2 regions of the Pantoea sp. SGAir0183 genome follow, and region 2 is predicted to be linked to the other one. Evidence: predicted binding sites of a transcription regulator. Region 2 holds the regulator's gene; the other holds the start of a gene.
What was found. Region 2 encodes ArgR, which controls arginine synthesis, uptake and breakdown. Its sites were predicted from a motif close to ANTGAATAAAAATACANT; they were not measured.
Positions count from the first base shown of each region.

Region 1: argF (ornithine carbamoyltransferase) is a predicted target of ArgR. The motif match lies at 4,204-4,221, and genes of this name have one in related genera.

Region 1 covers NZ_CP028053.1:3,804,433-3,820,452, reverse strand. Annotated here, with positions in the region: gene C1N59_RS17750 (methyl-accepting chemotaxis protein) at 1-951, shown strand, start outside; gene ridA (2-iminobutanoate/2-iminopropanoate deaminase) at 1,050-1,436, opposite strand; gene pyrI (aspartate carbamoyltransferase regulatory subunit) at 1,519-1,983, opposite strand; gene pyrB (aspartate carbamoyltransferase) at 1,994-2,929, opposite strand; gene argF (ornithine carbamoyltransferase) at 3,172-4,179, opposite strand; gene rraB (ribonuclease E inhibitor RraB) at 4,343-4,765, shown strand; gene C1N59_RS17720 (tRNA isopentenyl-2-thiomethyl-A-37 hydroxylase MiaE) at 4,823-5,584, shown strand; gene C1N59_RS17715 (GNAT family N-acetyltransferase) at 5,590-6,087, opposite strand; gene C1N59_RS17710 (valine--tRNA ligase) at 6,169-9,024, opposite strand; gene C1N59_RS17705 (DNA polymerase III subunit chi) at 9,030-9,488, opposite strand; gene pepA (leucyl aminopeptidase) at 9,558-11,069, opposite strand; gene lptF (LPS export ABC transporter permease LptF) at 11,338-12,438, shown strand; gene lptG (LPS export ABC transporter permease LptG) at 12,438-13,514, shown strand; gene C1N59_RS17685 (SH3 domain-containing protein) at 13,578-13,910, opposite strand; gene C1N59_RS17680 (M20 family metallopeptidase) at 14,122-15,231, opposite strand; gene C1N59_RS17675 (glutamine amidotransferase) at 15,231-15,986, opposite strand; gene C1N59_RS17670 (phosphotriesterase family protein) at 15,999-16,020, opposite strand, start outside.
Region 2 covers NZ_CP028053.1:494,977-510,996, forward strand. Annotated here, with positions in the region: gene aaeA (p-hydroxybenzoic acid efflux pump subunit AaeA) at 1-422, shown strand, start outside; gene aaeB (p-hydroxybenzoic acid efflux pump subunit AaeB) at 432-2,384, shown strand; gene C1N59_RS02395 (NAD-dependent succinate-semialdehyde dehydrogenase) at 2,498-3,952, shown strand; gene C1N59_RS02400 (barstar family protein) at 4,008-4,292, shown strand; gene C1N59_RS02405 (Rpn family recombination-promoting nuclease/putative transposase) at 4,435-5,403, shown strand; gene yhcN (peroxide/acid stress response protein YhcN) at 5,609-5,872, opposite strand; gene C1N59_RS02415 (YdgH/BhsA/McbA-like domain containing protein) at 5,967-6,239, opposite strand; gene yhcN (peroxide/acid stress response protein YhcN) at 6,313-6,576, opposite strand; gene argR (transcriptional regulator ArgR) at 7,062-7,532, opposite strand; gene mdh (malate dehydrogenase) at 8,069-9,007, shown strand; gene mscM (miniconductance mechanosensitive channel MscM) at 9,145-12,483, opposite strand; gene asd (archaetidylserine decarboxylase) at 12,495-13,391, opposite strand; gene rsgA (small ribosomal subunit biogenesis GTPase RsgA) at 13,484-14,533, opposite strand; gene orn (oligoribonuclease) at 14,633-15,181, shown strand; tRNA gene C1N59_RS02455 (tRNA-Gly) at 15,335-15,410, shown strand; tRNA gene C1N59_RS02460 (tRNA-Gly) at 15,437-15,512, shown strand; tRNA gene C1N59_RS02465 (tRNA-Gly) at 15,539-15,614, shown strand; gene queG (tRNA epoxyqueuosine(34) reductase QueG) at 15,957-16,020, opposite strand, start outside.

The DNA of each region.
Region 1 (16,020 bases), 1.1 Mb from region 2:
CTGAAGGCCGATGACAGCCGCCGTGATGAAGTCGGTGTCATGGCGCGTTCTTATAATCGTCTTATGGAAAGTATTTCGTCCGCAATGTATGCGGTCAGCAGTGCCTCGCAGTCCGTCAGCAGTGCGTCGGCACAGATTGCGGCAGGGAATGAGGATTTGTCTGCCCGTACAGAAGAGCAGGCTGCCTCGCTGGAGCAAACGGCTGCCAGCATGACGCAAATCAGCGAAACCGTCAGACAGACCGCCGACAACACGCGCCAGGCGAGCAATCTGGCCGAAAATACGCGTAACCTCTCCGAAACCAGCTCTGCGGCACTCACTACCATGCTGGATACCATGACGTCGATCCGTGACAGCGCGGGCAAGGTGGGCGACATTATCACCCTGATTGAAGGCATTGCGTTTCAGACCAATATTCTGGCGCTGAACGCGGCGGTTGAAGCGGCGCGAGCCGGCGAACACGGGCGCGGCTTTGCGGTCGTGGCAGGGGAAGTGCGCAATTTGTCGCAGCGTTCCACCACCGCCGCCCGTGAAATCAAAACGCTGATTCAGTCGTCAAATGCGTTGATTGAATCGGGAACGTCGCAGGCGGATAACGTGAATCAAAATATGGAGACGATGCGCGGTGCGGTCAGTCAGGTTACCGATCTGGTTAACGAAATCGCCGCTGCGGCCACAGAGCAGAGCCAGGGGATCGCGCAGGTGCATCAGGCGGTCAATCAGATGGACGATGTGACCCAGCAGAATGCGGCTCTGGTGGAAGAAGCCTCGGCCGCATCGCTCTCACTACAGGAGCAGGCCGACGGCCTGGCTGCGCTGGTGCGCAGGTTTACGCTCGCGGGCCAGCAGGCGGCTGATGTGACGCCTCAGCGTCAACCCACAGCCGTTGTTGCGCCCAAACCCGTAATGGCTCTGGCGACAGGCGGACAGGATAACTGGCAAAGCTTTTAAGGTTGATCACACCGTGAACGGTCGGCGGTAAGCAGGGCAAATTCCTGGCTTGATGGCAGACCGAAAGCCGCGTGCGCACCCGGTGCGCACGCGTTTTATCAGCGACGCAGTGCAATCGCTTCGATTTCAATCTTCACATCTTTTGGCAGACGGGCGACTTCCACGCACGAGCGCGCCGGGAAGTTTGCCTTGTGCTCAGTAAAGAACGCTTCGTAGGTGGCGTTTACGGTCGCAAAGTCATTCAGATCTTTCACGAACACGGTGGTTTTAACGATATCGCCTACCGTCAGTCCCGCCGCTTCCACGATTGCCTTCACGTTTTCCAGCGACTGACGTGCCTGCGCAGACACATCATCGGCGACCTCACCGGTGGCCGGGTTCACGGGAATCTGGCCCGAGGTGATGATCATGTTGCCGAGATCAACGCCCTGTACGTAAGGGCCAATGGCCGCAGGGGCTTTTTCCGTACTGATTTCACGAGACATCATTTCTCCTTAAAGTAAGGCCGGGGCAGCAACGATGCCGCCCGCAACAGAACGCGTTCCATTATAGGCGCGCCCGGGACGATTAAAAGTGGCCCAGCACGACATGGCGGGCGAACTCTTTCTCACAGTATTTGCACTTCAGGTGCACCTCATCGGCGCGGTGCTTAACGGCGAAGCTGGAGAACACCGGCTCGCTGCGGCTGATGCAGTTGCTGTTCGGGCAGGTAAGCACCCGATCGATGTAATCCGGCAGCGTCGGGGCGATCTTGGCCACCACTTCATAGTCGTCGATGCGGTTGACCGTCGCATGCGGCGCATAGAACGCCAGCTGATTGATCTGATCGTCGGTCAGGTAGGTGTTTTCGATCTTGATCAGGTCCTTACGGCCCATTTCACCTGACGGCAGGTTCAGACCAATAGTGATGCGCTGGTCAGTTTCGGTCAGGCGAAACAGCGACAGGAGCTTAAAGCCCACCTGCGCCGGGATATGATCGATAACCGTGCCGTTTTTGATGGCTTCGACCTGCAGTTTGTTATCGTGGCTCATTGTTCACTCCTTACAGGGCGATGTCGCTGTTCAGTACCAGCGCCAGCAGGGCCTGGCGCGCATAAATACCGTTACCTGCCTGCTGGAAATACCAGGCGTACGGCGTGGTGTCCACGTCAGGGGTAATTTCATCAATACGGGGCAGCGGATGCAGCACTTTCATGTTATCGCGGGCTCCGGCCAGATCGGCTGCCCGTAAAATAAACTGGGCTTTGACGTTGGCATATTCTGAGGGATCGAGCCGCTCTTTTTGCACGCGGGTCATATAGAGAATATCCAGCTCAGGCATCACCTCTTCAAAGCTGTCATGGCGCGACCAGGCAATATTCTGCTCGTCCAGCATATCGGTGATATAGGCAGGCATTGCCAGCGCATCCGGCGCGATAAAGAAGAAGCGGTTGCCGTCGAACTTGGCCAGCGCCTGGGTCAGCGAGTGAACGGTACGGCCATATTTGAGATCGCCCACCATGGCCACGTTCAGATTGCTGAGACGACCCTGGGTTTCGTGGAGAGTAAACAGGTCCAGCAGCGTTTGTGTTGGGTGCTGATTCGCGCCGTCGCCCGCGTTCAGAATGGGAATGCCGTTGGAGAACTCCGTGGCCAGCCGGGCTGCCCCTTCCTGCGGATGACGCATCACAATCGCGTCCACATAGGTGCTGATGACGGAAATGGTATCCGCCAGGGTTTCCCCCTTCTTGCCCAGCGAGGTGTTACTGCCATCGGCAAAGCCGACGGCGGAGGCACCCAGGCGATGAATGGCGGTTTCAAACGACAGCCGGGTGCGGGTGGAGGCTTCAAAGAAGCAACTGGCGATCACGTTGTGTTTCAGCAGTTCCGGCTGAGGGTTGGCTTTGAGCCGGGCGGCGGTATGCAGCACCAGCTCCAGCTCGTCGCGGCTGAGATCGTTAATTGAAATGATGTGCTTGCGATATAGCGGGTTAGCCATAGCTCTCTCCTCTGCGCGGCCGGATTGCGGACAAAAAAAAGCCCCTTAGAAAGGGGCTTTTTTGAGATCGGTTCGATGACGGAAAGAAACAGCGGTGCCGCCTGCGGTCAGGCGAGATAGCGCGTCACATTGTCCACGATGCTGTTGCATGTTTCCTCCGGCAAATTGTGGCGCATTATACGCCATCGCGGGTTGGCATCAAGGAAAAATCGCGTAACAGGTAACCGTTTGCGTCTGTCTGATTAGCGCTGTCCCAGCGTGGCGACCATTACCGCTTTGATGGTGTGCATCCGGTTTTCAGCCTGGTCAAACACGATGCTGTGTGCCGACTCAAAGACCTCATTGCTGACTTCCATGCCGTCTTTAAGGCCATACTGTTCTGCCATCTGGCGGCCCAGCGTGGTCTGATCGTCATGGAAAGCCGGTAAGCAGTGCAGGAATTTCACCGCCGGATTGCCGGTCAGCGCCAGCATCGCGCGGTTCACCTGATAGTCGCGCAGCAGGGCAATCCGTTCTTCCCACACCGCTTTGGCTTCGCCCATGGAAACCCAGACGTCGGTATAGATAAAATCGGCACCTTTTACGCCCTCGGCAATATCCGCCGTCAGGGTGATTTTACCGCCGGTCTTTTCGGCGACCTGACGGCATTCTGCGACCAGCCCGGCTTCCGGCCAGCAGCTTTGCGGCGCAACCATGCGCAGATCCAGCCCGACCAGCGCGGCGGCTTCCAGCATGCTGTTGCCCATGTTATTGCGGGCATCGCCAACGTATACCAGCGTCATCTTATTCAGCGGTGTAGCGGGCAGATGCTCCTGCATGGTCAGCAGGTCAGCCAGCAACTGGGTAGGGTGAAACTCGGTGGTCAGGCCGTTCCAGACCGGCACGCCCGCGTGCTCGGCCAGCGTTTCCACCAGTGCCTGACCGTAACCCCGATACTGAATGCCATCATACATGCGACCCAGCACGCGCGCGGTGTCTTTCATCGACTCTTTATGGCCGATCTGGCTGCCGCTCGGGCCAAGATACGTGACGTTAGCTCCCTGATCGTAGGCGGCAACTTCGAAAGAGCATCGGGTACGGGTCGAGTCTTTTTCGAAGATGAGCGCGATGTTTTTGCCTTTCAGGTATTGGGTTTCGCTGGCGGTTTTTTTGGCGTGTTTTAATTCGGCAGACAGGGCAAGCAGGTAATCGATCTCGGCCGGGGTAAAATCCAGCAGCCTGAGAAAATGACGGTGATACAACTGACTCATACAGCACTCCGGTACGGGTTTCGTAATGAATTAAAATTCAATTTAACCGTATGAATATGCATTTTCAACCCTGGCGAGAATAATCTTTTCTGTTTTGTGTAGTGGCGCGACAGGCAGTATGGGAAAATAATGACTTATTGCCGAACTCAGAGAGGATATCGCCATGGCATTTGAAGCATTGTTGGAAGAGCAGCGTGAAGAGACGCGGCTGATCATCGAAGAACTGTTAGAGGATGGCAGCGATCCCGATGCGCTCTATACCATTGAGCACCATCTCTCCTGTAACAACTTTGACTCGCTGGAAAAAGCGGCGGTGGACGCGTTTAAGCTGGGCTATGAAGTCACCGAGCCGGAAGAGCTGGAGCTGGAAGACGGCACCACCGTCATGTGCGTGGATATTCTCAGCGAAGGCGCGTTGAAAGCGGAGCTGATCGACGCGCAGGTAGAGCAGCTGGTGAATCTGGTGGCAAAATATAACGTCGACTACGATGGCTGGGGCACCTACTTTGAAGATCCGAATGCCCAGGATGACGATGAAGACGATGGCGATGTCATCGACGAAGACGATAACGGCATTCGCCACTAATCTGACGAGGGCGGAGTCTGCTCCGCCTTTTCTGTTTTCCGGCCCTGTCTGACATTCATGAATTACGCACCCTTACTTGAACCGATACAGCAATTTTTACACTGCCGCACGCCGCAGGCCTGGATTGATGAAGCGCGCAAACCTGAAAACCTCACGCTGCTCCTGACCGACCACCTGGTGTGTGAACTGAAAGCCGCACAGACCGCCGTCTGGCTGATTCGCAAATATGTCGCCGACAAGCCAAGTGGAGACCGGATTCTGGTGTGGCTGCGGCCTTACGAGAATTTTATCTTTCGCGAAGACGGCGACAGCGATTTTATCAACGCCCATAAAAATCTGACTAAAACGATCATCGTACGTAATGCGCTACCGTGGGCGGACGATCTGGTAGAGAAAATGGTGCTGCTGATTAAAGAAGAGCTGCATCACTTTTATCAGGTGTGGGAAATTATGCAGTCGCGCGGCCTGGTGTACGAGAAAATCACCTCAAGTCGTTACGCCAAAGGGCTGCTGCGCGAAGTGACCACGCACGAACCCGATACGCTGGTGGATAAGCTGATTTGCGGTGCCTATATCGAAGCGCGCTCCTGCGAACGGTTTGCCAGCCTGGCGCCTTTCCTGGACAGTGAACTCGAGAAGTTTTATATCTCGCTGCTGCGTTCTGAAGCCCGCCATTACCAGGATTACCTGGAGCTGGCGGCACAGATATCACCCAAAGACATTACGGCGCGCGTACGGGCGATTGGTGAAGCGGAGGCCAGGCTGATTAGTGAGCCGGACACGGAGCTGCGCTTTCACAGCGGCGTCCCGGCTTTTTGACGGCGTTACAGCGTTTTCAGCATCCTGAACTCGCAGTCGCCATGGCCGGTGCAGCCCAGCGCATGGTCGATGCGCGCAAAGCCCAGCGATTCATAAAGCTTAATGGCGCGCGTCAGGCTGCCGGTGGTTTCCAGATAGCAACGGCGAAAGCCCCGCTGGCGCGCATGATCCATGGCTAACAGCGCCAGTTCGCGCGCCACGCCGAAGCCGCGGATAGCGGGCAGGAAATACATCTTTTGCAGTTCACAGATATCCGGCGCGCTGCAGGCGAGCGGGGCAATGCCGCCGCCGCCCATCACCTTCCCCTGATGTTCCACCACCCAGTAAGCGCTGTGTTCAGCGCTGTACAGCTCAAACAGCTGATCCAGATTAGGATCGGCAACGGTGTAGCCTTTATCCGCCGTCAGGCCAAATTCCGCAGAGACGTCGCGGATGACCCGGGCGATATGGAGATTGTCGGCGGCAGTAATGGGCCGCAGCTGAATATCGGCAGTGGTTTTCATCAGGATTCCGGTACAAAGTCAGCGCAATAAAAAAGCCGGGCAAAGCCCGGCTTCAGGTTCAAGCTATCGGACTACGACGCATTACAATGCCGCAATCACCGCCTGCTGTTCAATCAGTTTTGCTTTGGACTGTTCCATGTCGGCAACGCGTTCACGCTCTTTGGCGACGACCGCTTCCGGGGCACGGGACACAAAGCCTTCGTTGGCCAGCTTGGTCTGAATCTTCTCGATTTCAACATCGAGTTTCACCAGCTCTTTCGCCAGACGTTCCAGCTCGGCGGCCTTATCCACCAGATCCGCCATCGGGATCAGGAGCTCGGCGCCTTCGACAATTTTGGTCACCGAAACCGGCCCTTTCTCGCCCGCAGGCAGAATGGTCAGGCTTTCCAGACGCGCCAGGCGCGACAGGAAGTTACGGTTGGCCTCAACGCGGCGCTGGGCCGCCGGCGAGCAGTCACGCAGCAGCACATCCAGCAGCTTGCTCGGCGCGATGTTCATCTCCGCACGGATGTTACGCACCGCGACGATCGCCTGCTTCATCCACTCAATGTCGGCTTTGGCGTCGGCATCTTCTTTCGCCGCATCAAACTGCGGGAACGGCTGCAGCATGATGGTGTCATCGCTGATATTTTTCAGGCCTTTCACGCGCTGCCAGATGGTTTCCGTGATGAACGGAATGATCGGGTGCGCCAGGCGCAGCAGCGCTTCCAGTACATGAACCAGCGTATGGCGCGTACCGCGCAGTTCTGCTTCGCTGCCGCTGTTCATCACCGGCTTGGTCAGCTCCAGGTACCAGTCACAGAACTGGTTCCAGGTGAAGTCATACAGAATGTTGGCGGCGATATCGAAGCGATAGCTGTCCAGGGCTTCACGGTAAGCTTTCACCGTATGGTTGAACTCGGTCAGAATCCAGCGATCGGCCAGCGACAGCGTCATCTCGCCACCGTTCTGACCACAATCCTGATCTTCGGTGTTCATCAGCACAAAGCGGCTGGCGTTCCACAGCTTATTACAGAAGTTGCGATAACCTTCCAGGCGCTTCATGTCCCAGTTGATATCACGACCGGTTGATGCCAGCGCGGCCAGCGTAAAGCGCAGCGCATCGGTACCGGATGGCTCAATACCGTTCGGGAACTGTTTCTCGGTGCGCTTACGGATTTTCTCGGCCAACTGCGGCTGCATCATGTTACCGGTGCGTTTTTCCAGCAGATCTTCCAGCGAAATGCCGTCAACCATATCCAGCGGGTCAATCACGTTGCCCTTGGATTTGGACATCTTCTGACCTTCTTCATCGCGGATCAAACCGGTCATATAGACGGTTTTAAACGGCACCTGCGGTTTGCCGTTTTCATCTTTGATGAAATGCATGGTCAGCATGATCATGCGGGCAATCCAGAAGAAGATAATGTCAAAGCCACTGACCAGCACGCTGGTCGGGTGGAAGGTCCGCAAGGCCTCGGTGTTTTCCGGCCAGCCCAGCGTTGAGAACGTCCACAGACCTGAGGAGAACCAGGTATCCAGTACGTCGTCGTCCTGGCGCAGCGCCACATCGGCGGCCAGGTTGTTTTCGCTACGCACTTCGTCTTCGGTGCGACCAACGTATACGTTGCCGTCGTTATCGTACCAGGCCGGAATGCGGTGACCCCACCACAGCTGACGGGAAATACACCAGTCCTGAATGTCACGCATCCAGGAGAAGTACATGTTCTCGTACTGTTTTGGTACAAACTGAATATCGCCGTTCTCAACGGCTTCAACGGCCACTTTTGCCAGCGGTGCCGTGCGGACGTACCATTGGTCGGTCAGCATCGGCTCGATGACCACACCGCCGCGGTCGCCGTAAGGAACGGTCAGATCGTGTGGTTTGATCTCTTCCAGCAGGCCCAGTTCGTCCACCGCGGCCACGATGGCTTTACGCGCCGCAAACCGTTCCATCTTCTGGAACGCAGTCGGGATCGCGTCACTGTAGACAGTGCTGGCTTCGCCGTTGGTATCGTAAACCTGCGCGCTTTCACGGATATCCCCGTCAAAGGTCAGGATGTTGATCATCGGCAGCTTATGACGACGGCCCACTTCATAGTCGTTGAAGTCGTGCGCCGGGGTGATTTTCACGCAGCCGGTGCCTTTTTCCATATCCGCGTGCTCGTCACCCACGATCGGGATCAGGCGATCAACCAGCGGCAGCATGACAAACTTGCCGATCAGATCTTTATAACGCGGATCGTCCGGGTTCACGGCTACGCCGGTATCGCCCAGCAGCGTTTCCGGACGCGTGGTGGCGACAACCAGATAATCTTTCCCGTCGGCGGTTTTGGCGCCGTTGGCCAGCGGATAGCGGATGTGCCACATGGAGCCTTTGCTCTCACGGTTTTCCACTTCCAGGTCAGAGATCGCGGTGCGCAGTTTCGGATCCCAGTTCACCAGGCGCTTGCCGCGGTAAATCAGGTTCTCTTTGTACAGGCGCACAAACACTTCTTTTACAGCATTGGACAGGCCTTCATCCATGGTGAAGCGTTCACGCTCCCAGTCCACAGAGTTGCCCAGGCGGCGCATCTGGCGGGTAATGGTGCCGCCGGATTCGGCTTTCCACTGCCAGATTTTGTCGATAAAGGCATCACGACCGTAATCCTGACGGGTTTTGCCTTCTTCTGCGGCGATCTTACGCTCAACCACCATCTGCGTGGCGATGCCCGCATGGTCGGTACCGGCCTGCCACAGGGTGTTTTTGCCCTGCATGCGCTGGTAGCGAATCATGGTATCCATGATGGTTTGCTGGAAGGCGTGACCCATGTGCAAGCTACCGGTGACGTTCGGCGGCGGGATCATGATGCAAAAGCTTTCCTGGCTGGTGTCGCCATTCGGTTTGAAGTAGCCCTGCTTTTCCCAGTGCTCGTAAAGCGGCTGCTCGATATCTTGCGGGTTATATGTCTTATCCATTTCTGCTATGTCGTTTGCGGCTGTGGTGGCGTTGCCGTATTCAATTGGAAGCCAACGCTGCGATAGGCTTTATAGCGATCGCGCGCTAACTGTTTGAGCGATTCTTCATAAGGAACGAAGTCTATCACTTCATGGAAAGCAGTAGCAAAATCTGCAAACTGCGGCAGCAGGCTGATCAGCAGGTCGCGCGGTGAATTGCCCCGACGCTGCGGCCAGGCCAGCTCGACCGGTGCGCCGTAGCGCGGGCCTTCGCCAGCCAGATTATGTGGCACAAAGGCATTGGCAGGGCGCTGCCAGAGCGCCTCATCCAGCCGAATGGCTTGCTGCTCATCTTCACAGGCGATGAGCACTCGCTTACCGGCCCGCCAGCGTGTTTCCGCCAGATCGCACACCAGCGCTTCCACAGCGGTTAAGCCGTCGCGGGATGCATCGGTTTCCAGCACGTAGAAGGTTGCGTTTTTCATCGAATTGCCTGCTAAAAGAAAAGCGGGGCGACATGGCGTCCACCCCGGTTGGTTCGGTTGCCCGGACGTTTAGTCGTCGCCGTTCAGACCTGCACGGTTCAGCAGGAACTGTGACAGCATCGGCACCGGACGGCCGGTGGCCCCTTTGGCCTTGCCGGAGCGCCACGCGGTGCCGGCGATGTCCAGGTGCGCCCAGTTATATTTGCGCGCAAAACGCGCCAGGAAGCAAGCGGCGGTAATCGCGCCGCCCGGACGGCCACCGATGTTGGCCATATCGGCAAAATTGGATTCCAGCTGTTCCTGGTACTCATCGGCCATCGGCAGGCGCCAGGCGCGGTCGCCCGACTGTTCTGACGCGCTGATTAGCTCATGGGCCAGCGGGTTGTGGTTCGACAGCAGGCCGCTGACGTGATGGCCCAGCGCGATCACGCAGGCGCCGGTCAGCGTCGCCACGTCGATGACCACTTCCGGATCAAAACGCTCGACGTAGGTCAGGGCATCGCACAGCACCAGGCGACCTTCGGCATCGGTATTCAGCACTTCAACGGTCTGGCCAGACATGGTGGTCAGCACATCGCCCGGGCGCATGGATTTGCCGTCCGGCATGTTTTCACAGCCGACCAGTACGCCCACGACGTTCAGCGGCAGGTTCAGCTCGGCGACCATGCGCATCACGCCATAAACGGATGCCGCACCGCACATGTCGTACTTCATTTCATCCATGCTGTCCGCAGGCTTAATAGAAATACCGCCGGAGTCGAAGGTCAGCCCTTTACCGACCAGCACGATGGGGCGTGCATCGGTATCCGGGTTGCCTTTGTACTCAATCACCGACATCAGGGATTCATTGTGCGAACCGGCCCCGACGGCAAGATAGGCGTTCATGCCCAGCTCTTTCATCTGCTGCTCGCCAATCACGCGGGTTGAGATGTGTTTACTGTAGGCATCCGCCAGCTGACGCGCCTGAGAAGCCAGGTAAGCCGGATTACAGATATTTGGCGGCATGTTGCCCAGATCTTTGGCCGCTTTCACGCCCGCCGCAACGGCCAGGCCGTGCTGAATCGCCCGTTCTCCGCTGGTTAACTCACGGCGGGTCGGCACGTTAAACACCAGCTTGCGCAAAGGACGGCGCGGTTCGGCTTTGTTGCTCTTCAACTGGTCGAAGTTATACAGCGCCTCTTTAGAGGTTTCGACAGCCTGACGCACTTTCCAGTAGGTGTTGCGCCCTTTGACGTGCAGTTCGGTCAGGAAGCACACGGCTTCCATCGAGCCGGTGTCATTCAGCGTGTTAATGGTTTTCTGAATCACCTGCTTGTACTGACGCTCATCCAGCTCGCGTTCTTTGCCGCAGCCAATCAGCAAAATACGTTCTGACAGGATATTCGGCACATGATGCAGCAGCAGCGTCTGACCCACTTTACCTTCCAGCTCACCGCGGCGCAGCAGGGCGCTGATATAGCCATCGCTGATTTTATCCAGCTGCTCGGCAATCGGTGACAGACGGCGCGGTTCGAAAACACCAACTACAATGCATGCACTGCGCTGTTTTTCCGGACTACCGCTTTTTACACTGAACTCCATGCACTCTCCTGAATCTTAAAGACAACAGCCGTAGCTGCCGCTAGAATGTAGCGCATTCATGACTCATTTATTAATCGGTGCAACATGCTAGCATGCTGTCGACGGTCGTAATGAATCAGGGTGACAACGTGTTGTTTTTTCACCACCCACATGCAATTCGTATACATTTTTAGCGCTGGCTTCGGCCATTTATGAAGAAAAATGGCTAATAAGCGTTGAAATTAGCGATTTTCCTGCAAAAAGACAAGTTTTCACAGGCGTATTAAGCGTGATCATTATTAGATATCTGGTTCGGGAAACGCTCAAAAGCCAGCTGGCTATCCTGTTTATCCTGTTGTTGATCTTCTTCTGCCAGAAGTTGGTCAGGATTTTAGGGGCTGCGGTGGATGGCGAAGTGCCGACAAACCTTGTTCTGACGCTGTTAGGACTCGGTGTGCCTGAAATGGCGCAACTTATTCTGCCCCTTAGCCTGTTTCTGGCGATTTTAATGACGCTGGGAAGGCTGTATACGGAAAGTGAAATCACCGTGATGCACGCTTGCGGGCTGAGCAAAGCGGTGCTGGTCAAAGCGGCGATGATTCTGATGCTGTTCACGTCGATTGTGGCCGCGATTAACGTCATCTGGCTCGGCCCCTGGTCGTCACGTTATCAGGATCAGGTTACGCAAAACGCCAAGGCCAACCCCGGCGCAGCGGCCATGGCGGCCGGGCAGTTTCAGACCTCCAGCGACGGCAATAATGTGCTGTTCGTGGAAGACGTAAAAGGCAACCATTTCGGCCATGTCTTCCTGGCGCAGCTACGGCCAAAAGGCAATGCCCGCCCGTCCGTCGTACTGGCCGACAGCGGCCATATGCAACAGGAAAAAGACGGTTCGCAGATCGTCACCCTGGACAAAGGTACTCGCTTTGAGGGCACAGCGTTGTTACGTGATTTCCGCATTACGGATTTCACCAACTACCAGGCCTATATAGGCTATAAGCAGGCGACGCTGGATCCTAACGATGTGGATCAGGCTCCCCTGAGCACGCTCTACGCCAACAACACGCCGGAATTTAAGGCCGAGTTTCACTGGCGTCTGACGCTGGTGTTCTCTGTGCTGGTGATGGCCCTGATGGTGGTACCACTCAGCGTGGTCAATCCACGTCAGGGGCGCGTACTGTCCATGCTGCCCGCCATGCTGCTGTACCTGATTTTCTTCCTGCTGCAGAGTTCTTTGCGTTCAAGTGGAGCCAAAGGCCGCCTGGATCCGGCCATCTGGATGTGGGTGGTTAACCTCAGCTACCTGGCGTTAGCGATTGTGCTCAACCTGTGGGATACGGTGCCTGCGCGCCGGATTCGCGCGCGCTTTTCACGCGGAGGATCGATCTGATGTTTCGCGTTCTTGATCGCTACATTGGTAAAACCATCTTTAATACCATTCTGCTCACGCTGTTTATGCTGGTCTCGCTGTCCGGCATCATCAAGTTCGTCGATCAGTTGCGTAAGACCGGGCAGGGTGCATACAGCGCGCTGGATGCGGGCTACTACACCTTGCTGAGCGTGCCAAAAGATATCGAAATCTTCTTCCCGATGGCCGCCCTGTTAGGCGCATTGCTGGGACTGGGAACGCTGGCGCAGCGCAGTGAGCTGGTCGTGATGCAGGCGGCGGGTTTTACCCGCATGCAGGTGGCGCTGTCGGTGATGAAAACGGCGATTCCGCTGGTCCTGTTGACCATGGCTATCGGCGAGTTCGTTGCCCCGCAGGGCGAGCAGATGGCGCGTAATTTCCGCGCGCAGCAGCTCTACGGCGGCGCGCTGGTTTCAACACAAAACGGCCTGTGGGCAAAAGACGGCAACAGCTTTATCTACATTGAGCGCATTAAAGGCGACGATGAGATCGATGGCGTCAGTATTTATAGCTTCAACGACGCGCGCCGCTTAGAGAATGTTCGCTACGCGGCCTCGGCCAAGTGGGATAAAGACAAAAAGCTGTGGGTGCTGTCGCAGGTGGATGAATCGAACCTCACCGATCCCAAACAAATTACCGGCTCACAAAGCCTGGGCGGCGAATGGAAAACAAATCTGACGCCTGACAAGCTGGGCGTGGTGGCGCTGGATCCGGATGCGCTCTCGATTACCGGCCTTTACGATTACAGTAAATACCTGAAGCAGAGCGGCCAGGAATCCGGTCGTTACCGCCTGAACATGTGGAGCAAGATCTTCCAGCCGCTGTCGGTTGCGGTGATGATGCTGATGGCGCTGTCGTTTATCTTCGGCCCCCTGCGCAGCGTTTCAATGGGCGTTCGCGTGGTGACCGGCATCAGCTTCGGCTTTCTGTTCTATGTGCTGGACCAGATTTTCGGCCCGCTCAGCCTGGTTTACGGCCTGCCGCCGATTTTCGGCGCGATACTGCCAAGTTTCGTCTTCTTTGCCATCAGTCTGTTTATGCTGGTAAAACGGCGCTAATCGCCTGCCGTGAAAAAGGCCGCCTTTCGGGCGGCCTTTTTGTTTGCAGCTACTACGCATCGGTCAGTCATCCAACAGCCTGATGCATTCTCCAGGCACCCAGCCGCACTCGCCCGATGCGCGTTCAGCCCAGTACCAGTCGTTCAGCGATGTCGTTACGCTCACCCGCTCACCAGGACTAACCGTCAGTTCCTGCGCACTGTAGGTTTGCCGACAGATAACCTGATTTGGACTACGTAGCGAAAAGTATTGCTGAGGTGCCCAGCCTGCTTTTCCACCGGGCAAAATTATCCACAGCCAGCCTCGCCATGCCAGATCACAGTGGCTGACCACCGCAACGTCGCCTGCCTCCACGAAAAGGGGATCAGGATATGCAGAAACATAACGCTTTATCACGCATGCTCGCCGTCTCATCATGTTCTCTCTGGCCTGAAACACCGCAATCATTATAGAGGGGAAATCCCTGATGGCTTTTACGTCCATATCAGACCGTGTCGGCGCAGCGTAAAGGCGGAAAGGTTTGAAGTGAAAAAAACAGCCGTGCAGGAAAAGATTAAGACTCAGGAAAGCGGGGCTGACGCCGCTCCGTGCATGCATCATCTCTTCATCACGTCATCCAGTCGTGAATCAACGCACCATACAGCACCTCCGCTTCCGCTAACCGGCTCAGCAGACAGTATTCATCGGTCTGGTGCGCCATCGACGGCTCGCCGGGGCCGAGGATAATACAGGGCGGATTGCCCAGCGCGGGCAGCAGTAAGGACGCATCGGTGAAGTAGGGCACAATGCGCGGTGTCAGCGGGGCATCATGTAACGGCTGGCAGTGCTGATAAACCGACTGAATCCAGGCCTGATTGTCTTCGCTCAGCACCGCGGGCAGATCCACCAGCGTGGTCACCGTTACGCTGTCGCCCAGTAACGTCGTGAGCTGCTGACGAATGGTGGCGTGCTGCAGATTGGGGGCGCTGCGGATATCCACGTCAAACTGCGTGCGATCGGGCACGGAGTTAATGTTCAGACCGCCCACGATGCGGCCGACGTTGAGGGTCGGCTGCTTCATCAGCGGATGCGGCGCGCCGGGTGAGAAATGCTGAATTTTGCCCAGCGCGTCCGCCGCCAGATAAATGGCATTGATACCCAGCTCCGGCATCGCGCCGTGGGCCGTTTTGCCCCGGGTTTCACAGCGCAGCCAGAGTGCGCCTTTATGGCCGATAACCGGATAGTTGGCGGTGGGCTCGCCGACGATCAACGCGCCCACTTCGGGCAGGTCAGCGCTGTCGATTAGCGCCCGCGCACCATCGCAGCCTGTTTCTTCGCCGCCGGTAATCAACATCACCACGCCGGAACCCTGTCGAATCGCCTGCTGGTGCGTAACGCAGGCGACGGCAAAGGCCGCAACGGCGGCCTTCATATCACTCGAACCGCGCCCATACAGTTTATCCCCGACGATTTCACCGAACGGATCGTGCTGCCAGTCGGCATTGCCGAGCGGAACCGTATCCAGATGGCCGGTAAATCCCAGTTGCGGTCCGGGCTGGCGGCCAGGCAGGCTGGCAATCAGGTTCAGGCGGTTTTCGCCGAAGGTGGACAGGGTGACGTCAAAGCCCCGTTCCGCCAGCCAGTCCGCCAGAAAATGCATGCAGGCTGCTTCGTTGCCCGGCGGATTAATGGTGTCAAAGCGCAACAGCTGCTGCGCCAGCGTCTGGCTCTCGCTCATCAGCCGCGCACCGTTAACCAGTCCAGGCAGTTGATCCACAGCTGGCGATAACCCGGCCACTGAGCAAATTCCTGCGGCAGCCAGTGGGCAGACATATCGCTGGTCCAGACCAGCGAGCGGCCCTGCTGATATTCGCGCACCGCCAGCAGCGGATGTGACGTTCCGGCAATGGTCGCCAGCAGTTTACCTTCCGGGTGCATTTCCACTTCGTTATAGCCCAGTAACCATGGCCAGTCGCCCGGCATATCGGTAAACAGCGCGTGAGATTCGGTCACACTGGGATAGGCCCCTTCGGGCGTTTCGATGCGGTCATCCCAGGCCAGGCAGCGCACCGGCAGCACCTTCTCGACCGCCGTGTTGCGATAGCGCGCGCCGCCGTTGATGCCCTGAAAACTAAAGTAGCCGCCAATCATCATCAGCGCGCCGCCCGCCGCCACGTAGTCGTGGATCAGCGTCAGGCGGTTTGCCGTGCGCTGGCTCTTCAGCCAGGTATCCGGGTGCAGCAGCAACGTATTGGCGCCGATGTCGGACAGAATAATCGCATCCCACTGCTGAAGCCCGGCAGGCGTCAGCGGAAACTCGGTCGCGGCGGCATGAGCGGGCATGTAGGTAATGGCATAATCACTGTCGGCCAGCGCCGCCATAAAGTCGGTTGCGCCATTGTGCCAGGTGGCGGTGGCAAACTGATCGAAGCCTTTGACGTGAACGGATGTGCTTGTCCAGGATTCCCCGACCAGTAAAATTTTCTTCTGCATTACGCTTCTCCCTTACCCACCAAAAACGCGCTGT
Region 2 (16,020 bases):
ACCAGGGTGAATTCATTACGCGCGGCTCGGTTGCGGTCGCCCTGGTGCAGCAGCACTCCTTTTATGTGCTGGCCTATCTGGAAGAGACCAAACTGCACGGCGTCAGACCGGGCTTTCGGGCAGAGATCACGCCATTGGGCAGCAACATCACCTTACGTGGCACCGTGGACAGCATTGCGGCAGGCGTAACCAACAGCAGTAGCAGTGTTGACAGCAAGGGGATGGCAACCGTTCAGTCTAATCTGGAATGGGTTCGCCTGGCTCAGCGCGTACCGGTCCGCATCCGACTTGATCAGCAGCCCGGTAATCAGTTCCCTGCCGGCACGACGGCGACCGTGGTGATTACTGGCGCGGAGGATCGTCCGCATCAGGCGGTTTCACCCATGATGTCCTTCTTTAACCGCCTGCGTGAGTTTGGTTAAGAGGGCGATATGATCGAATTTCTGCGTTTCCCGATAAAGCTGACCTTTGCGCTGGTGGCAGCGTTGATGATCGGCTTTCATCTCAACCTTGAAACACCGCGCTGGGCCGTGATGACCGCCGGGATTGTTGCAGGGGGAACGGCGTTTGCGGCAGGAGGCGATCCCTACTCTGGCGCATTACGCTATCGCGGTCTTCTGCGTATTATCGGTACTTTAATTGGCTGTGTTGCCGCTCTGGTTATCATGATTGCCACTGTGCGAGCGCCAGTGGTCATGCTGTTGCTGTGCTGTATCTGGGCCGGTTTTTGCGTATGGCTTTCGTCGCTGATTAAAGTCGAAAATTCCTATGCGCTCGGTCTCGCGGGCTATACCGCATTAATTATCGTGGTCACGGCAAACGCCAGCGGCGGCCTTACGCTGGTTCCGCAATATGCGGTGGAACGCTGTAGCGAAATTATCCTGGGCATCCTTTGCGCCATTCTGGCAGATATGATTTTTTCCCCGCGCTCCATTAAAAAAGTGATTGATGCCGAGGTGACGTCGCTGCTGGTGGCCCATTACCGGTTGCTGCAACTGTGTGTGGCGCATCAGGACAAAGAGGAAGTCGATAAAGCCTGGAGTGCGCTGGTACGACGCACAACGGCGCTGAGCAGTATGCGTAGCCAGTTAATGATGGAGTCGTCACGCTGGCAAAATACCAGCCGCCGTCTGCAGATGCTAAACACGCTATCGCTGACGCTGATTACACAGGCGGCGGAAACGTTTTTGATTCAGAACTCACGTCCTGAGTACATTCCCACGCAGTATCGCGTGCTGACGGAAAAAGAGGCCACGACGCCAGAAGATGTGCATAAACGTCTGAAAACGATGCGGCGACTCATGGCTGCCAGCAGTAAAACCGTGCCGGAAACGTTGGGGAGTTGGATGAGTGCCGCAACGGAATACCAGCTGTTGATTCATGGTGTGAAGAGTAATAGTCGTATTACCGATCTGGAAGCGCGCATTCTCCAGCGAGAAGTCGTGATTCAGGCGCGTTCGGCAGAAACCCACCATGCGATGATAAATGGTATTCGTACGTTTGTGGCGACGGCACTGGGCTCATTATTCTGGCTCTATACCGGCTGGACTTCAGGTAGTGGCTGTATGGTCATGCTTGGCGTGATTACCGCCCTGGCGATGCGCATGCCTAATCCGCTCATGATGGCGAAAGACTTCGTTTATGGCATGACGGTCGCGATACCGCTGGGGGCGCTTTATTTTATGTACATCTTGCCCAATACGCAGCAAAGCGCTCTGCTGCTGTGCATTGCCATCGGTTTACTGGGCTTTATTTCAGGCATTCTCATTCAACGCCGCCAGATTGGTACGCTGGGCGCGATGGCCGGTACGATTAACGTCCTGGTGCTGGATAATCCGATGCAGTTCAACTTTACGGTTTTTATCGATAACGCACTGGGGCAGTGGATCGGGAGTTTTCTTGCCTTAATGGTGATTCTGCTGATCCGTGATAAATCGAAAGCGCGAACAGGACGTAAATTGCTTAACCGCTTTATGTATGCTGCGGTGTCGGCAATGACAACCAATAAGGCGCGCCGGCGTGAAAACCATTTGCCAGCATTGTACCAGCAGCTCTTCTTATTGCTTAACCTGTTTCCCGGTGACATCGACAAATACCGCATCGCCCTGACGTTAATCATTGGACATCAACGATTGCGTGCGGCAGACGTGCCGATTAATGCGGAGCTTTCCGCCTTCCACCGCCAGTTACGGCACACGGCCGATCGTATCATTGCCGTCCGTAGTGATGAGAAACGCCGTTATTATTTCCAACGCTTGCTGCGCGAGCTGGATGTCTATCAGGAAAAGCTGGCCCTTTATGATGCACCGGACAGTGTTACCGAGCCGGTGAAACGGCTGTCTGAGATGCTTTCAAAGTATCAAAATACGCTCGTCCAAATCTGAATTTGGGCCGTCAGCCATGCTGGCGGCCCTTTCACTTTCCTTCCTTCCCCGACCTGTCATTTTTGCCATCTATACTTTCCTGAAGTAAAAACAAACTGACAGGAGTAACGCAGATGCCTTCTTCACTGCAAGACAGCGAACTGTTCCAGACCGGCTATTTAGTCAACGGGCAGTGGCTGAGGACGACGTCGACTTTTGACGTAACCAATCCTGCAACGGGGGACGTTGTTGCTCAGGTGGCGAAAGCCGGTAAAAAGGAAACCGAAGACGCGATTAAGGCTGCACAAGACGCCTTTCCCGCCTGGCGGGCGCAGACGGCTAAAGCGCGTTCAGCGCTGCTTTACCGCTGGTATACGTTAATCATTGAAAACAAACGCTGGCTTGCTGAGCTCATGACAACGGAGCAGGGCAAACCGCTTAAAGAAGCGGAAGGCGAGGTTGAGTACGCCGCAAGTTTCATCCAGTGGTTTGCCGAGCAGGCCAAACGAGCCAACGGTGAAATCATTCCGCCTGCTAAAGCGGGGTCGCGTATCCTGGCCACGCGGGAACCCGTTGGTGTTGTAGCGGCGATCACCCCGTGGAACTTCCCGATGGCCATGTTGACCCGTAAGTTAGGTCCGGCGTTGGCAGCTGGATGTACAGGGATCATCAAGCCTGCCAACAATACGCCGCTTTCTGCGTTTGCCTTGCTGGCTTTGGCAAAGAAAGCCGGTATCCCGGACGGCGTGCTTAACGGCGTGGCAGGAGATACGCATGCTATCAGCGATGCGATTATGGCGAGCAACGCCGTACGTAAAATCTCGTTCACCGGTTCGACGGCGGTGGGCAAAACGTTGATGCGCAATGCGGCCGAGACCATGAAAAAAGTGTCGATGGAGTTGGGGGGCAACGCGCCCTATATCGTGTTTGAGGATGCGGATATCGATGCTGCCGTTCAGGGCGCTATTGCCAATAAATTCCGTAACGCGGGCCAGGTGTGCGTCAGCGTAAACCGTTTTTTTGTTCATAATGCGATCTATGAGCGTTTCACAACGCAACTGGCAGATGAGGTCAATAAACTCAAAGTGGGTAACGGTATGGACAGCGGCGTCATTGTCGGACCGTTAATTGAGCGTTCGGCGTTAGAAAAAGTGGAAGAACATGTTAACGATGCGGTTGCCCAGGGCGGCAAGGTGCTCGCGGGCGGTAAGCGACATGCGCTGGGCGGCAATTTCTGGCAGCCTACGGTCATCGTCGATGCGCATGAAGGCATGAAGCTGGCTCAGGAAGAAACATTTGGCCCGGTTGCGGCGTGCTTCCGGTTTGAGGATGAAGACGAGGTTATTCGTCGGGCGAACCAAACCGAATACGGGCTGGCGGCGTATTTCTATACGCAGAATCTGCAACGCGTCTTCCGCGTTTCCTCGGCGCTGGAAAGTGGGATGATAGGCATCAATGAGTGTGCCGTCTCGACAGAGCTGGCCCCCTTCGGCGGTGTGAAAGCGTCGGGACTGGGCCGGGAAGGATCGGTACTGGGAATGGAAGAGTACCTTGAGGTCAAAGCGCTGCACCTTGGCGGTTTAAGTTAAACGGCTATCTGGGCGGCACCGGGCCGCCCAGCGACGAATAACAGGAGTCACCTGTATGAGAGTCGAGCGTTTTGATTTTAATGAGATTGTCGATCAGGCCCATTTCTTCCGGCAATTCTGTGAACGCTTTTCCCTGAAAGCGCGCTATATCTGCGATTTGGATGGATTGTGGGACGTGATTGTCTGCAGAGGGCTACCTTTGCCCATCAAAATAGAGTTTGTGAACCTGGGGCAGGGACAGAAGCGGCGCTACGGTGCCTTGATTCTGCTGTTCGACGAGGCGGAGGAGGAACTGGAAGGGCAACTGCAGTTTAACGTGCTCTCATCTTCAACACGCTAAGGTCGGCTGTGATCATCAGGCTTAATGCCTTGTCCGCGTAAGTAAACATTATTTCTCGAGCATCCTCGCAACGTTAACGCTTACTGACGCCTCGCTTTTTCTGGTCGTGATACTCTGCCCGCCAATCATCAGGACAGGTCACATGAAAAGTAAAAGAGGCACGCCCACGCCACATGATGCGACTTTCCGGCAATTTTTGTCCCAGCCTACGATTGCCCGTGATTTTATGGAACTGCACCTTCCCGCAGCGCTGCTCGCCCTGTGCGATCTGAATACATTAAAACTGGAATCGGGTGCTTTTGTGGAGGAGGATCTGCGGCAATATTTCAGCGATGTGCTGTATAGCATGAAAACTACAAGCAGAGAGGATGGCTACATCCATGTCTTAATCGAACACCAGTCATCACCGGATAAGCATATGGCGTTCAGACTGATGCGCTATGCCATTGCGGCAATGCAGCGGCATCTTGACGCAGGGAACAAACGGCTACCGTTAGTCATCCCGGTTCTGTTCTATAGCGGCAAACGTAGCCCGTATCCTTACAGTACCCGCTGGCTTGATGAGTTTGCAATGCCCGTGCTCGCCAGTGAACTGTATGGCAACGCTTTTCCGCTGGTGGACGTGACGGTTATTCCGGATGAGGACATTATCGGTCACCGCAGCATGGCGGCTTTAACATTGCTGCAAAAGCATATACATCAAAGAGAGTTGACAGAACTCATCGATAAGCTGGCCCCCGTCTTACTGGCTGGATATCTCTCTTCATCGCAAGTGATATCGTTGGTACACTATCTCTTGCAGGCAGGTGAAACAGCCGACGCCGACATTTTCGTCAGGACGCTGGCACAGCGAGTACCGCAACATGAGGATGCATTGATGACTATTGCACAGCAGCTTGAGCAGAAAGGCATTGAAAAGGGCATTCAGCAAGGTTTAAAAGAAGGAATTCAGCTCGGTGAGCAACGTGGTCTGGAGAAAGGACGCAGCGAGGGAGAGCGTGCGGCCGCGCTGAAGATCGCACGCACGATGCTGCAAAATGGTTTGCATCCCCGTGTTGTCGCCGAGATGACAGCACTCTCTGATGACGACTTAGCGCAACTCTGTCATTAAATACGTCACCCATTTCGCGTCAGAGCACCTCATGCGAAAGCCAGTTCCTTTCTTTTAACGCGCCTGAGTGTTGTGCCGCTGGCGCGATCGTTAGCCGATGTCCGTTTTCCTGCGCCTTACGGCTGTCAGGTTCTGCCTCGCCGTTTCAGACAGAAAAAAGCCCCGGCGATCGGGGCTAAAGGGTTCGTCATGAACAGACGAGGAACTATTTATAAAGCTGTGCGGTGAGGTGATAGCTGTCACCGGTATTTGCTTCAATGATTTTGTAAGCGCTTGCGCCTTGCTCATCAGCTTTTTGAGACAGCTGAGCACGATAATCAATCGGAGAGCCTGCTACACCGCTGATGCTTACGGTTCCGGCAGGTTGTAAGTTCTGTGCTTGTTCGGCGGTCACCAGCTGTGCAGCGGAAGCGCCGAATGTCATAGCAGAAAGAAGACTTACTGTTGCGATGGTTGCTTTGATGTTCATGTTTATTTCCTCATAACTGTCAACAACCTACGGAGTCAAAACACAGAGCGGGTTGTCGATTAATTTCAGATACGGCACGATTGCCGTCGATGCATTACTTATAAAGTTCAGCGGTAACGTGGAACGTATCGTCGCGATTATTTTCAATGACGCGATAGTGACCCGCACCCTGGGCATCTGCCTTTTGAGACAGAACCTGGCGAACATTCGTCTGATCGCCGTCGATGCCGCTGACGGTGATGGTTTGATTCAGGGGCTGCAGGTTCATCTCCTCCGCCTGTTGATTTGTTACCGGGCTGGCGGCATGGGCACCAAAGGACAGGAGCGAAGCCAAACTCAGGGCGGCAAAGGTTAATGTGGTTTTCATTACTCTTCTCCAGCAATGTTAATTAACCAGTGAGCATGTGGTCTCATCTGGTTACCTGTCAGTTCAAACGCTTTTATTTGTACAACTCAGCGGTGGCGTGATAGTTGCCATCGTTGTAAGCCTCGATAACACGAAAAGCTTTAGCGCCGTGTTGATCCGCTTTCTCACTCAGTTGCTGTCTGATATCTGATGGCGCACCGGCGACACCACTAACGCTCACAGTGCCGACAGAGTGCAGATTCTGAGCATCCGCAGCAGAAACATATTCAGCTGCAGATGCACCAAATGACAGGGCAGAGAGAATGCTTAAAGCAGCGATGGTAGTTTTAATTTTCATGAAAGATGTCCTCGTCGTGGCTGTTCTTCTTTTTTATTAGTGTGATTCACATCACGAAAGTAAGTATAGGACTAATAACGGCAGAAATTAATATCTGCCTAATAATGTTTTGTAGTCATACTTTAACCTTATGGGATTTTTTTATAACTAAACGTTATTAAAAGCGGTTAAAAAACGGCCTTTGACAGGTAATTACTTATAAAAACAGTAAGATGCGCAACTTTAACTTTTGGTGCGGAAATTTATGGTCGATCAGGCTGCTTGTGAACATAAACTCAAAGGATAGCACCATCGATGCGGTGTAGAGCAGTATAAAATAGCGTGTAAAAGTAGTCAGGATAAAGGGTATGACCAATAGTACAAGGTAAATTGCGGCAATGAGATAGGCTCAACTCGTTGATAATAGAGCGTTTAAACAGAAGAGAACACAAGGAGGGACGCGCTGCAGATCAACCGGCAGATGCGCTGCCGGTCAGAGATAAAGGCTAAAGTTCTTGTTCAAACAATACCAGAATAGCATCGTGCAGTTGCCTGACAGTAAAGGCGCGTGCTGGCGTGATAAAAATGGTGTCGTCTCCTGCAATCGTGCCCAGGATGCCTTCGGACTTACCTAATGAGTCAAGTAAACGTGCAATTAACTGTGCGGCACCCGGGCTGGTATGAATCACGACCAGAGCATCGTTATAGTCAATATCAAGCACCAGATTTTTCAGAGGACTGGTGGTAGTCGGCACGCCCAGTTCCGCAGGTAAACAGTAAACCATTTCCATTTTGGCATTGCGGGTGCGCACCGCGCCAAATTTCGTCAGCATACGAGAAACTTTTGACTGATTAATGTTCTCGAAGCCGTCTTCCTGAAGCGCCTGAACAATCTCGCCCTGAGAGCTGAATTTTTCTTCTTTTAATAATGCCTTGAAGGCTTTAATCAGATCGTCTTGTTTCGATGGGTTTCGCATAATTTACCAGTATACGTAAGACAAACCGCGAACCAGGCCGCAGCAAAGACATTATTATGCATATAAATGAATTTTTATGCAATCGGTTGTTAATTGTACTGCGAGGTCATCATCGCGGGCGGCGATAATAGCAAAGAATCTCCTCAGACCAAAACCCAGCTCACAGCCTGAAAAGGCAAAGGTTGCAAAGGTGTTATATTATTGATGAGGTAAGAAAATAAAAATGTACATTGCCGATCTCTTTCTGCGGATAATACGGTTGCCAGTTCACGGGTATAATGTTTACAGCCTGTTAGTGAGAATGATGCCTTCATCATTTGTTACTAAAGTAAACCTGAACCGGGAATTGCCTGACTCGCGTGAGTAACCTGGCGAGTAAGGGACAGGAAGATGATGTGTCATTTTTTATCCGGCGCTTCTGTATTGAAGCAGGTAGAGCAGGCACCGGACAAACGTCATCCACTGAGCCGTTGGTTACGCTCTGATACAGATGGAATATCGGATCTTCTCTGCCCCACCTTAATAAGGAGTTATGAATGAAAGTTGCCGTTCTCGGTGCCGCGGGTGGCATAGGCCAGGCGCTCGCACTTCTACTCAAAACCCAGCTTCCAGCAGGTTCAGAACTGTCTCTTTACGATATCGCGCCTGTCACGCCGGGCGTGGCAGTAGATCTCAGCCATATTCCTACCGCAGTAAAGGTGCAGGGGTTTAGCGGTGAGGATGCGAAACCAGCCCTGAAAGGGGCCGACGTTGTGCTTATTTCCGCGGGTGTGGCACGCAAACCGGGCATGGATCGTGCGGATCTCTTTAATGTTAACGCCGGCATCGTCAGCAACCTGATCGAGCAGGTGGCGACTACCGCCCCTAAGGCGCTGATTGGTGTCATTACCAACCCTGTTAATACGACCGTGGCGATTGCGGCGGAAGTGCTCAAAAAACACGGCGTCTACGATAAGAATCGTCTGTTCGGTGTCACTACGCTGGACATCATCCGTGCAAACACCTTCGTTGCGGAGCTTAAAGGTAAACAACCTGGCGAAGTTGAAGTGCCTGTCGTCGGTGGGCATTCCGGTGTGACCATCCTGCCATTGTTGTCTCAGGTGCCGGGCGTCAGCTTCAGTGAGCAGGAAGTGGCTGACCTGACCAAACGTATCCAGAATGCGGGTACTGAGGTCGTTGAGGCCAAGGCTGGTGGCGGCTCTGCTACATTGTCTATGGGCCAGGCAGCTGCCCGTTTTGGATTATCGCTGGTGCGCGCATTGAATGGCGAAGCGAACGTAGTGGAATGTGCTTATGTTGAAGGTGAAGGAAAGTATGCCCGCTTCTTCTCCCAAGCGCTGCTGCTGGGCAAGAATGGCGTTGCTGAGCGCAAGCCCATCGGCGCATTAAGTCCGTTTGAACAGCAGGCACTGGAAGGCATGCTTGAAACGCTGAAAAAAGATATCGCGCAGGGCGAAGCCTTTGTGAAGCAATAAAGCGTTTCAGACAACATAACGCCCGGTTCGACCGGGCGTTTTTTATTGCGTTCTGATAACCAACCTGAACAAGATTACGCGCTGTCTCGCTGCGCACCAATCCGCTCTTAACCGGCCCGTTACGGCAATTTTTATTCTCAGAGCCCACCTGAACGGAACGTTCGGGTGGTCGATGCGCTATTACCTGTCGGCGTTTTTCGGCTCAGCGCTTCTACGCGCATCTGGAACGGCGGGAACGGCATTTCAATGCCATGCTCTGCAAAGCCATGTAAAATCAGCTGATGCAGTTCATGGCGAAGCGGCATTCGGTGGCCCATTTCCGCCGCATGCACGCGCAGTTCAAACAACTGAATTCCCTGCTGTAAATCCACCAGGAACACTTCAGGTGGCGGTGTATCCAGCACATAGCTGCAGCGCTCTGCCGCCTGTTTAAGTAGGGTAGTGACTTCTTCACTGCTAACGGTTGCGGGGGCAGGGATGGTCAGCACCACACGCGTGACGGAATCGGAAAGCGACCAGTTAACAAACTGCTCAGTAATGAACGCCTTATTGGGCACGATAATCTCTTTGCGATCCCAGTCAGTGATCGTGGTTGCGCGGGTATTGATGCGCGTAATGCTGCCGGTAAGGTCGCGGATGGTCACGGTATCACCGATACGAATCGGTTTTTCAAACAGGATAATCAGGCCGGAAATAAAGTTCGCGAAAATCTCCTGCAGACCAAATCCCAGCCCGACGCCCAGACCGGTAACCAGCCATTGTAGTTTTGACCACTCAATGCCGATGAGTGAGAAGCCCAGCAAGCCACCGATCAGCAACAGCACATATTTTGTCAGCGTGGTGATGGCATAACCGGTGCCCGGTGACAAATCAAGATGCTGCAGTAACGCAAGCTCAAGCAGAGCCGGCATATTGCGCACCAGTTGTGTGGTAATCACGAATACCAGAATGGCAATCAGGACGGCACCCAGCGTAATAGGTTGAATGCTTTCGACGCCCTGAACGGAGGTATTCACGTCCCACAGACGAATATTTTCAAGGAAACCAAATGCAGAGTGGATTTCTGACCACAGGACGATGACCGATACCAGTGCGATAAGTGTCAAAATGGAGCGTACCAGACGCAGCGACTGGGCACTGATGGCGTCCAGGTCGATAACAGGCTCTTCAATTTCAATTACGTCCGTATTTTGTGCGGCCTGATCTTTCTCCTCTTCGTTGCGCGCACGGTTGGCGAGCATATCGGCACGGCGTTGGCGTGCGCGATCAAAGCCCAGCCTACGTCGCTGAATCAGCATCCAGCGGCGAATGATGTGGTAAATCACCAGCAGGAAAAACCAGATCGCCACAGAGGTTTCCAGACGGGCGAGCAGCGCCTGCGCGGTTTCAAGATAGCCCGTCATTGACGCAAGGGCGGCTACCAGTGGAATAGCGATCATTAGATTCCACAGCAGGCGGTTAATCATATTCTCGCCGCTGCCCTCTTTATCGAGATAAAGCGGTATGCCTGCACGCTTCAGGCTTACCGTTACAATACTGAGCGCGCCACAGATCAAAATAAAGCACAGCCGCCCCAGGGTGGCGGAGAACAGGCGATCGTTAAGGTTATCGAAGGTAATTAGCAACATGATCAGCGGCACGATCAGGCCAATACTCAACGAGTAATAGCGCATCGCGCGTGCAACACGCACCTGAGGCCAGCGGAAATGCACGATGAACAGGCCGTTCGGGCGTGCAAACTGTGCGCTGACCATAAAGATCCACAGCAAAGGTAAGGTGGCGGTGATGCCGTCGCCTATCGCCACGGCGACAGGATAGGGCCAGGCATTTTGCAGGCCGTATCCCAGCGTAGCCCAGAGTACCGGCAGCGGCAGCGCCACCAGAATCGACCAGAACACGGTACGGATTGTCAGGCGAAAACGATCCTGCGTCACCTTACCGACTTTGCTGGCTGAGCGTTCAAGGAAAGCATTGAAGTGACGGCGGGTACTGAGACTGAAGCCGACCAGCAGCACCGCACCGAGAATGGGTAATACCGTGCTGCGGCTGGTAAACATCATGGCCAGCGCTTTACCGAGCTGCCCCAGTGTGTCCAGCGTCAGCAGGTGAGACAGGCCGTTAGCCACATCAAGGGGATAACTCAACGAAATCGGGCTGACATCCGCCGTCCAGAACAGGTAGCGGTGCGTCGCGTCTTTAACTTCGGTTAACGCATCCTGTAGCTGCGTGTTCGCCACTTTCAGCTTGGTGATTTCCAGAATCAGCGTATCGCAGCCCGAAATCAACGAGTTAAGCAGTTCGCGTTGCGTTTTAAGCTGCGCATCCAGAATCCGCTTTTGTTCGCTGGTAAAAGGCTGTCCGTCGGGCTGATGGGCCTTACGCAATACGTTTTGCTGTTCGAGCAAATCTTCATAATGCAGTCGCTGAACACGGAGCTGAGCCATCTCATTGTCGATCTGCTGAGACTTCGGCATGTCAGGTAATCGTGCGACCTGCGCGCGAAGGGCATCACCGAGAAGACTGGATGCACCCAGCCATTGAGATTGTTCCCGTAACGTGGATAGTGCCTGGCGGACCTGAATGATTTGATTGGTAGCGAGGCGTTGTTGTGAGGCCACCAGGTCCATTCGCTGCGCCTGCTGATTCAGTGCGCCAGATAACTCGCGGTTAACGTGAAATTGTTTACTGATCGCTGGCGGCAGATCACCGCTGTTTTCCGCCAGCTGTTCTGTCCGGGCCAGTGCAGTTTCTGCCTCGCGCTGACGTTGCTCATTAAGTTGATTACGCAGCGCCTGGAGATAATTATCGAGCTGGGTGACCTTACGCTGGTGGACTTCGGCGCGCATGCGCGCCAGTTCCTGACGGTTATTTGCCGACAGCTGCGCCAGCTCAAACTCATCCACCCGGGCCTTATTCGCGGCATTTTCTGCCTGACGGGCCATCAGTTGTGCCTGGCCGGCTGGCGTGGCAGGGCTGCCCGCGCTCTGCAGACGTCGCTCGCTCTCCGTCAGCGCCCGACGTGCTTCCGTTTGCTGCTGCGGCAGTTGTGACAGGGAATCGCTGATCTCGCGGGCCCGATCCTGCTCCTGTTGAGCCTGGCGTCCTTCCTCAATCAGCTGACTGCTGATTTGCAGAATCTCTTGTTCCAGCTCGGCACTGCTCATTGTGCTGCGTACCGTCTTCACACTGTCGTTGAGTGAGGCGATTTGCTGTCTCAGCTCGCGTGCCAGACGCGGAAAATCATCAATGACCTGTTGATACTGCTGCGCGCGCTCAACGGCATCATCACGTTCAGAAAGGGCCGCCAGTGCAGCTTCAAGCGACTGAATCTGATCGGTTTGCGAAGTGGCGTTTTTAGCGGACTTGACTTCTTCCAGCTGTTGTCTGAGCTGGCTGGCATCTGGCAGGCTGGCGGCAAACGTAGTACTGCTGAGCCCCAGGCTCAGCAGCAAACAGAGGAACGCGCGTACGAACACAGGGCTTACTCTTATTCGACAGCGTCAGACGGTGCGGTGGCCAGAGGCAGGGCGACCGCCATAGGTTGTCCCATCCGGACTTTGCTTTCGGCCTCAAGGCTTTCTGCCAGCCTGACACGGCCAGGCGCAAACAGGTTAATCACGGTCGAGCCCAGCTTGAAGCGGCCCATTTCCTGGCCTTTAAGCAGAACAACGGCACCATCGTGGTCGGCGGCCGGATAGTGCCAGCGTTTGATAATGCCTTCGCGTGGTGGCGTGACCGTGCCAGCCCAAACGGTTTCAATGCTCCCGACGATAGTCGCGCCCACCAGGATCTGTACCATCGGTCCCATATCGGTCTCGAAGTAACAAATGACCCGTTCGTTACGGGCAAACAGGTTAGGGATGTTGCGTGCGGTCAGAGGATTCACTGAGTAAAGATCGCCTGGCACGTAAATCATTTCACGCAGGATGCCGTTGCACGGCATATGGACGCGGTGATAATCACGCGGTGCCAGATACGTCGTGATAAATTCACCCTCACGAAACAACGCGGCCAGTTGCTCGTTCCCTGCCAGCAGCGCGTCGATCGTATAGTAGTGGCCTTTTGCCTGGAAAATCTGGTCGCCTTCAATATGCCCAAGTTGACTGATGGCACCGTCCGCAGGCAGCGCAATCAGGCTCGCATCCGGATCCACAGGGCGCGCCTCATCCTTTAACGGGCGGACGAAGAAATCGTTGAAGGTGCGGTAACTGGCGGTATCCGGTTTACGTGCTTCAGTCATATCGACTTTATAAAACCAGACGAAGCCGTCAATCACCAGCTTAGTCAGCCAGCCGCCGCGACGGCTTGCGCCCCAGCCAGCAAGTTCAGTCAGCCATTTTTTGGGGAGAATGTGGTTCAAGCCAAGTTTAAAACGATCAAACACCCTAGCCTCCTGGCTATCTTTTATAACATTGACAAAATGGGGGCGGATTGTAGCAGCGCCCCGGTCAGATGGCGACTACGCTGTTACTGGCCTTAATCTTCACTCTCAGCAAAGTTTTTCCGGACTTTCACCTGCGCCATACTGTCCAGAATGCGGTGATAGTTGTCAAAGCGGGATGCGTCGATTTTTCCTTGCTCAACGGCTTCACGGATGGCACAGCCAGGGTCCGAGCCATGTTTGCAGTCACGGAACTTGCATTCGCCTAAAAACTCACGGAATTCGACAAATCCCCGGGTGATTTGTTCCGGCTCCAGATGCCATAAACCGAACTCACGAACGCCGGGCGAATCGATCACATCGCCGCCGTCGGGGAAATGATAAAGCCGGGATGCTGTCGTCGTATGCTGACCCAGACCCGACACGTCGGACACGTCATTGGTCAGAATGGCCGTATCTTCCTGTTGATCAAAACCGAGCAGGGCATTCAACAGGCTCGACTTGCCGACGCCGGACTGTCCCGCAAAGATACTTATCCGGTCAATCAATGCCGCCTGCAATTCACTCAGACCGGCTTTCTCATGGCTGGAGACCATTAAGACCCGATAACCAATCTTGCGATAGATCGCCATTTGCTCATCGACAAACGCGCGGGCTTTATCATCCAGCAGGTCGATTTTATTGAGCACCAGCAGCGGCTCGATATCCAGCGTTTCACTGGCGACCAGATAGCGGTCAATTATGTTCAGGGAGAGCTCGGGCAAAATGGCCGACACGATAATAATCTGATCGATGTTCGCGGCAATAGGTTTAACGCCGTCGTAAAAATCAGGACGTGTCAGTACGCTGGTGCGCTCATGCACCGCTTCAACAATGCCTTTGCCGCCGTTGAGGGCAGGGCGCCAGACCACACGATCGCCCGTCACCAGTGAACGAATCGTCCTGCGAATATTGCAGCGATGCGTAATGCCCGCACTGTCTTCGACATCGGCATGCATGCCAAATCGGCTGACCACAATGCCCTCAGCATCTTCACCAAATAAATTATCGTCCGCTTCCGGGCGCGTTTTGCGCTGATTTAAACGACGATCGTGGTTAGCGCTTACGCGGCGTTGTTGACCTTTCGACAGTTTATTTTTACTCACTCACCCTCACCGGTTTAGCTGGATTTCGCCACAGGGGCAAAACGTCTATGATACACCTTATTGATGACGAATGACGACTCAGCAACCACAGGTAATAGCATGGCCACTGGAAACGAAAATAATTTAATCTGGATTGATTTGGAAATGACCGGGCTCGATCCGGAACGCGATCGTATCATTGAGATTGCCACTCTGGTGACTGATGCCAATCTGAATATTCTGGCGGAGGGGCCGGTGATGGCGGTTCATCAGTCTGATGAACAACTGAGCCTGATGGATGACTGGAACGTCCGTACTCATACTAACAGTGGACTGGTTGCGCGCGTTAAGGCCAGCCAGACAGATGACCGTGCTGCTGAAAAGGCAACGATCGAATTTCTGAAACAGTGGGTGCCAGCCAATACCTCGCCGATCTGCGGCAACAGTATCGGCCAGGATCGCCGTTTTTTGTTTAAGTACATGCCGGAGCTGGAAGCCTACTTCCATTATCGCTATCTGGATGTCAGCACACTGAAAGAACTGGCTCGCCGCTGGAAGCCAGACATCCTGCCAGGCTTCAAAAAGACGGGTTCGCACCAGGCACTGGACGATATTCGTGAGTCTGTTGCCGAGCTTGCTTATTACCGTCAACACTTTTTGCAGCTTTAACCAGCAAAGGGTGCACAGGAAATCGCCATGTTGCTGCAATAATCAGCAAACGCGTTAAAAGCGCAAAATTTTGTTGTCAGCATCTTGCAGCAGCAGCGATTTCTCGTATAATGCGCACCCCGTACCGGTGAAGAATTTATGACGGTACAAGGCGCGGGAATAGCTCAGTTGGTAGAGCACGACCTTGCCAAGGTCGGGGTCGCGAGTTCGAGTCTCGTTTCCCGCTCCAAAATGTGTTTTGCAGTGCCCTTCTATGCGGGAATAGCTCAGTTGGTAGAGCACGACCTTGCCAAGGTCGGGGTCGCGAGTTCGAGTCTCGTTTCCCGCTCCAAAATGTGTTTTGCAGTGCCCTTCTATGCGGGAATAGCTCAGTTGGTAGAGCACGACCTTGCCAAGGTCGGGGTCGCGAGTTCGAGTCTCGTTTCCCGCTCCAGATTTATCGTCACGTTTTTGTTAACAGCCTGTCAGGCTGGCAGCAGTATCAACGACAATTCAGTCCAGTTATCCACAGCCGTTATCGCGTTGTCTGTGCCGTTTTCGCCCTTCTGAAATTTTGTTTTAAACAGAGTTATCCACAGGTTTGTGAATTAAGCCAGACGGTAGACGCATTTGCAAAATAACACAAATTTTATTTAAATTGCTGATTTTTAATGAAATAATAATATTTCATTATGTTATTCTTTTCTGTCAGTTGTGTTATTACGATTGAATGACAACGCGTTTTTATTTTTATTCACAGGATGTGGAAATCCGCGCCTTCTGGACAGTTGCGCAATCAGGCATCACGTGGTAATCCCTTTTCAATGATTCTCACCAGCCGTTTTTGCTGCGCGGGTTGA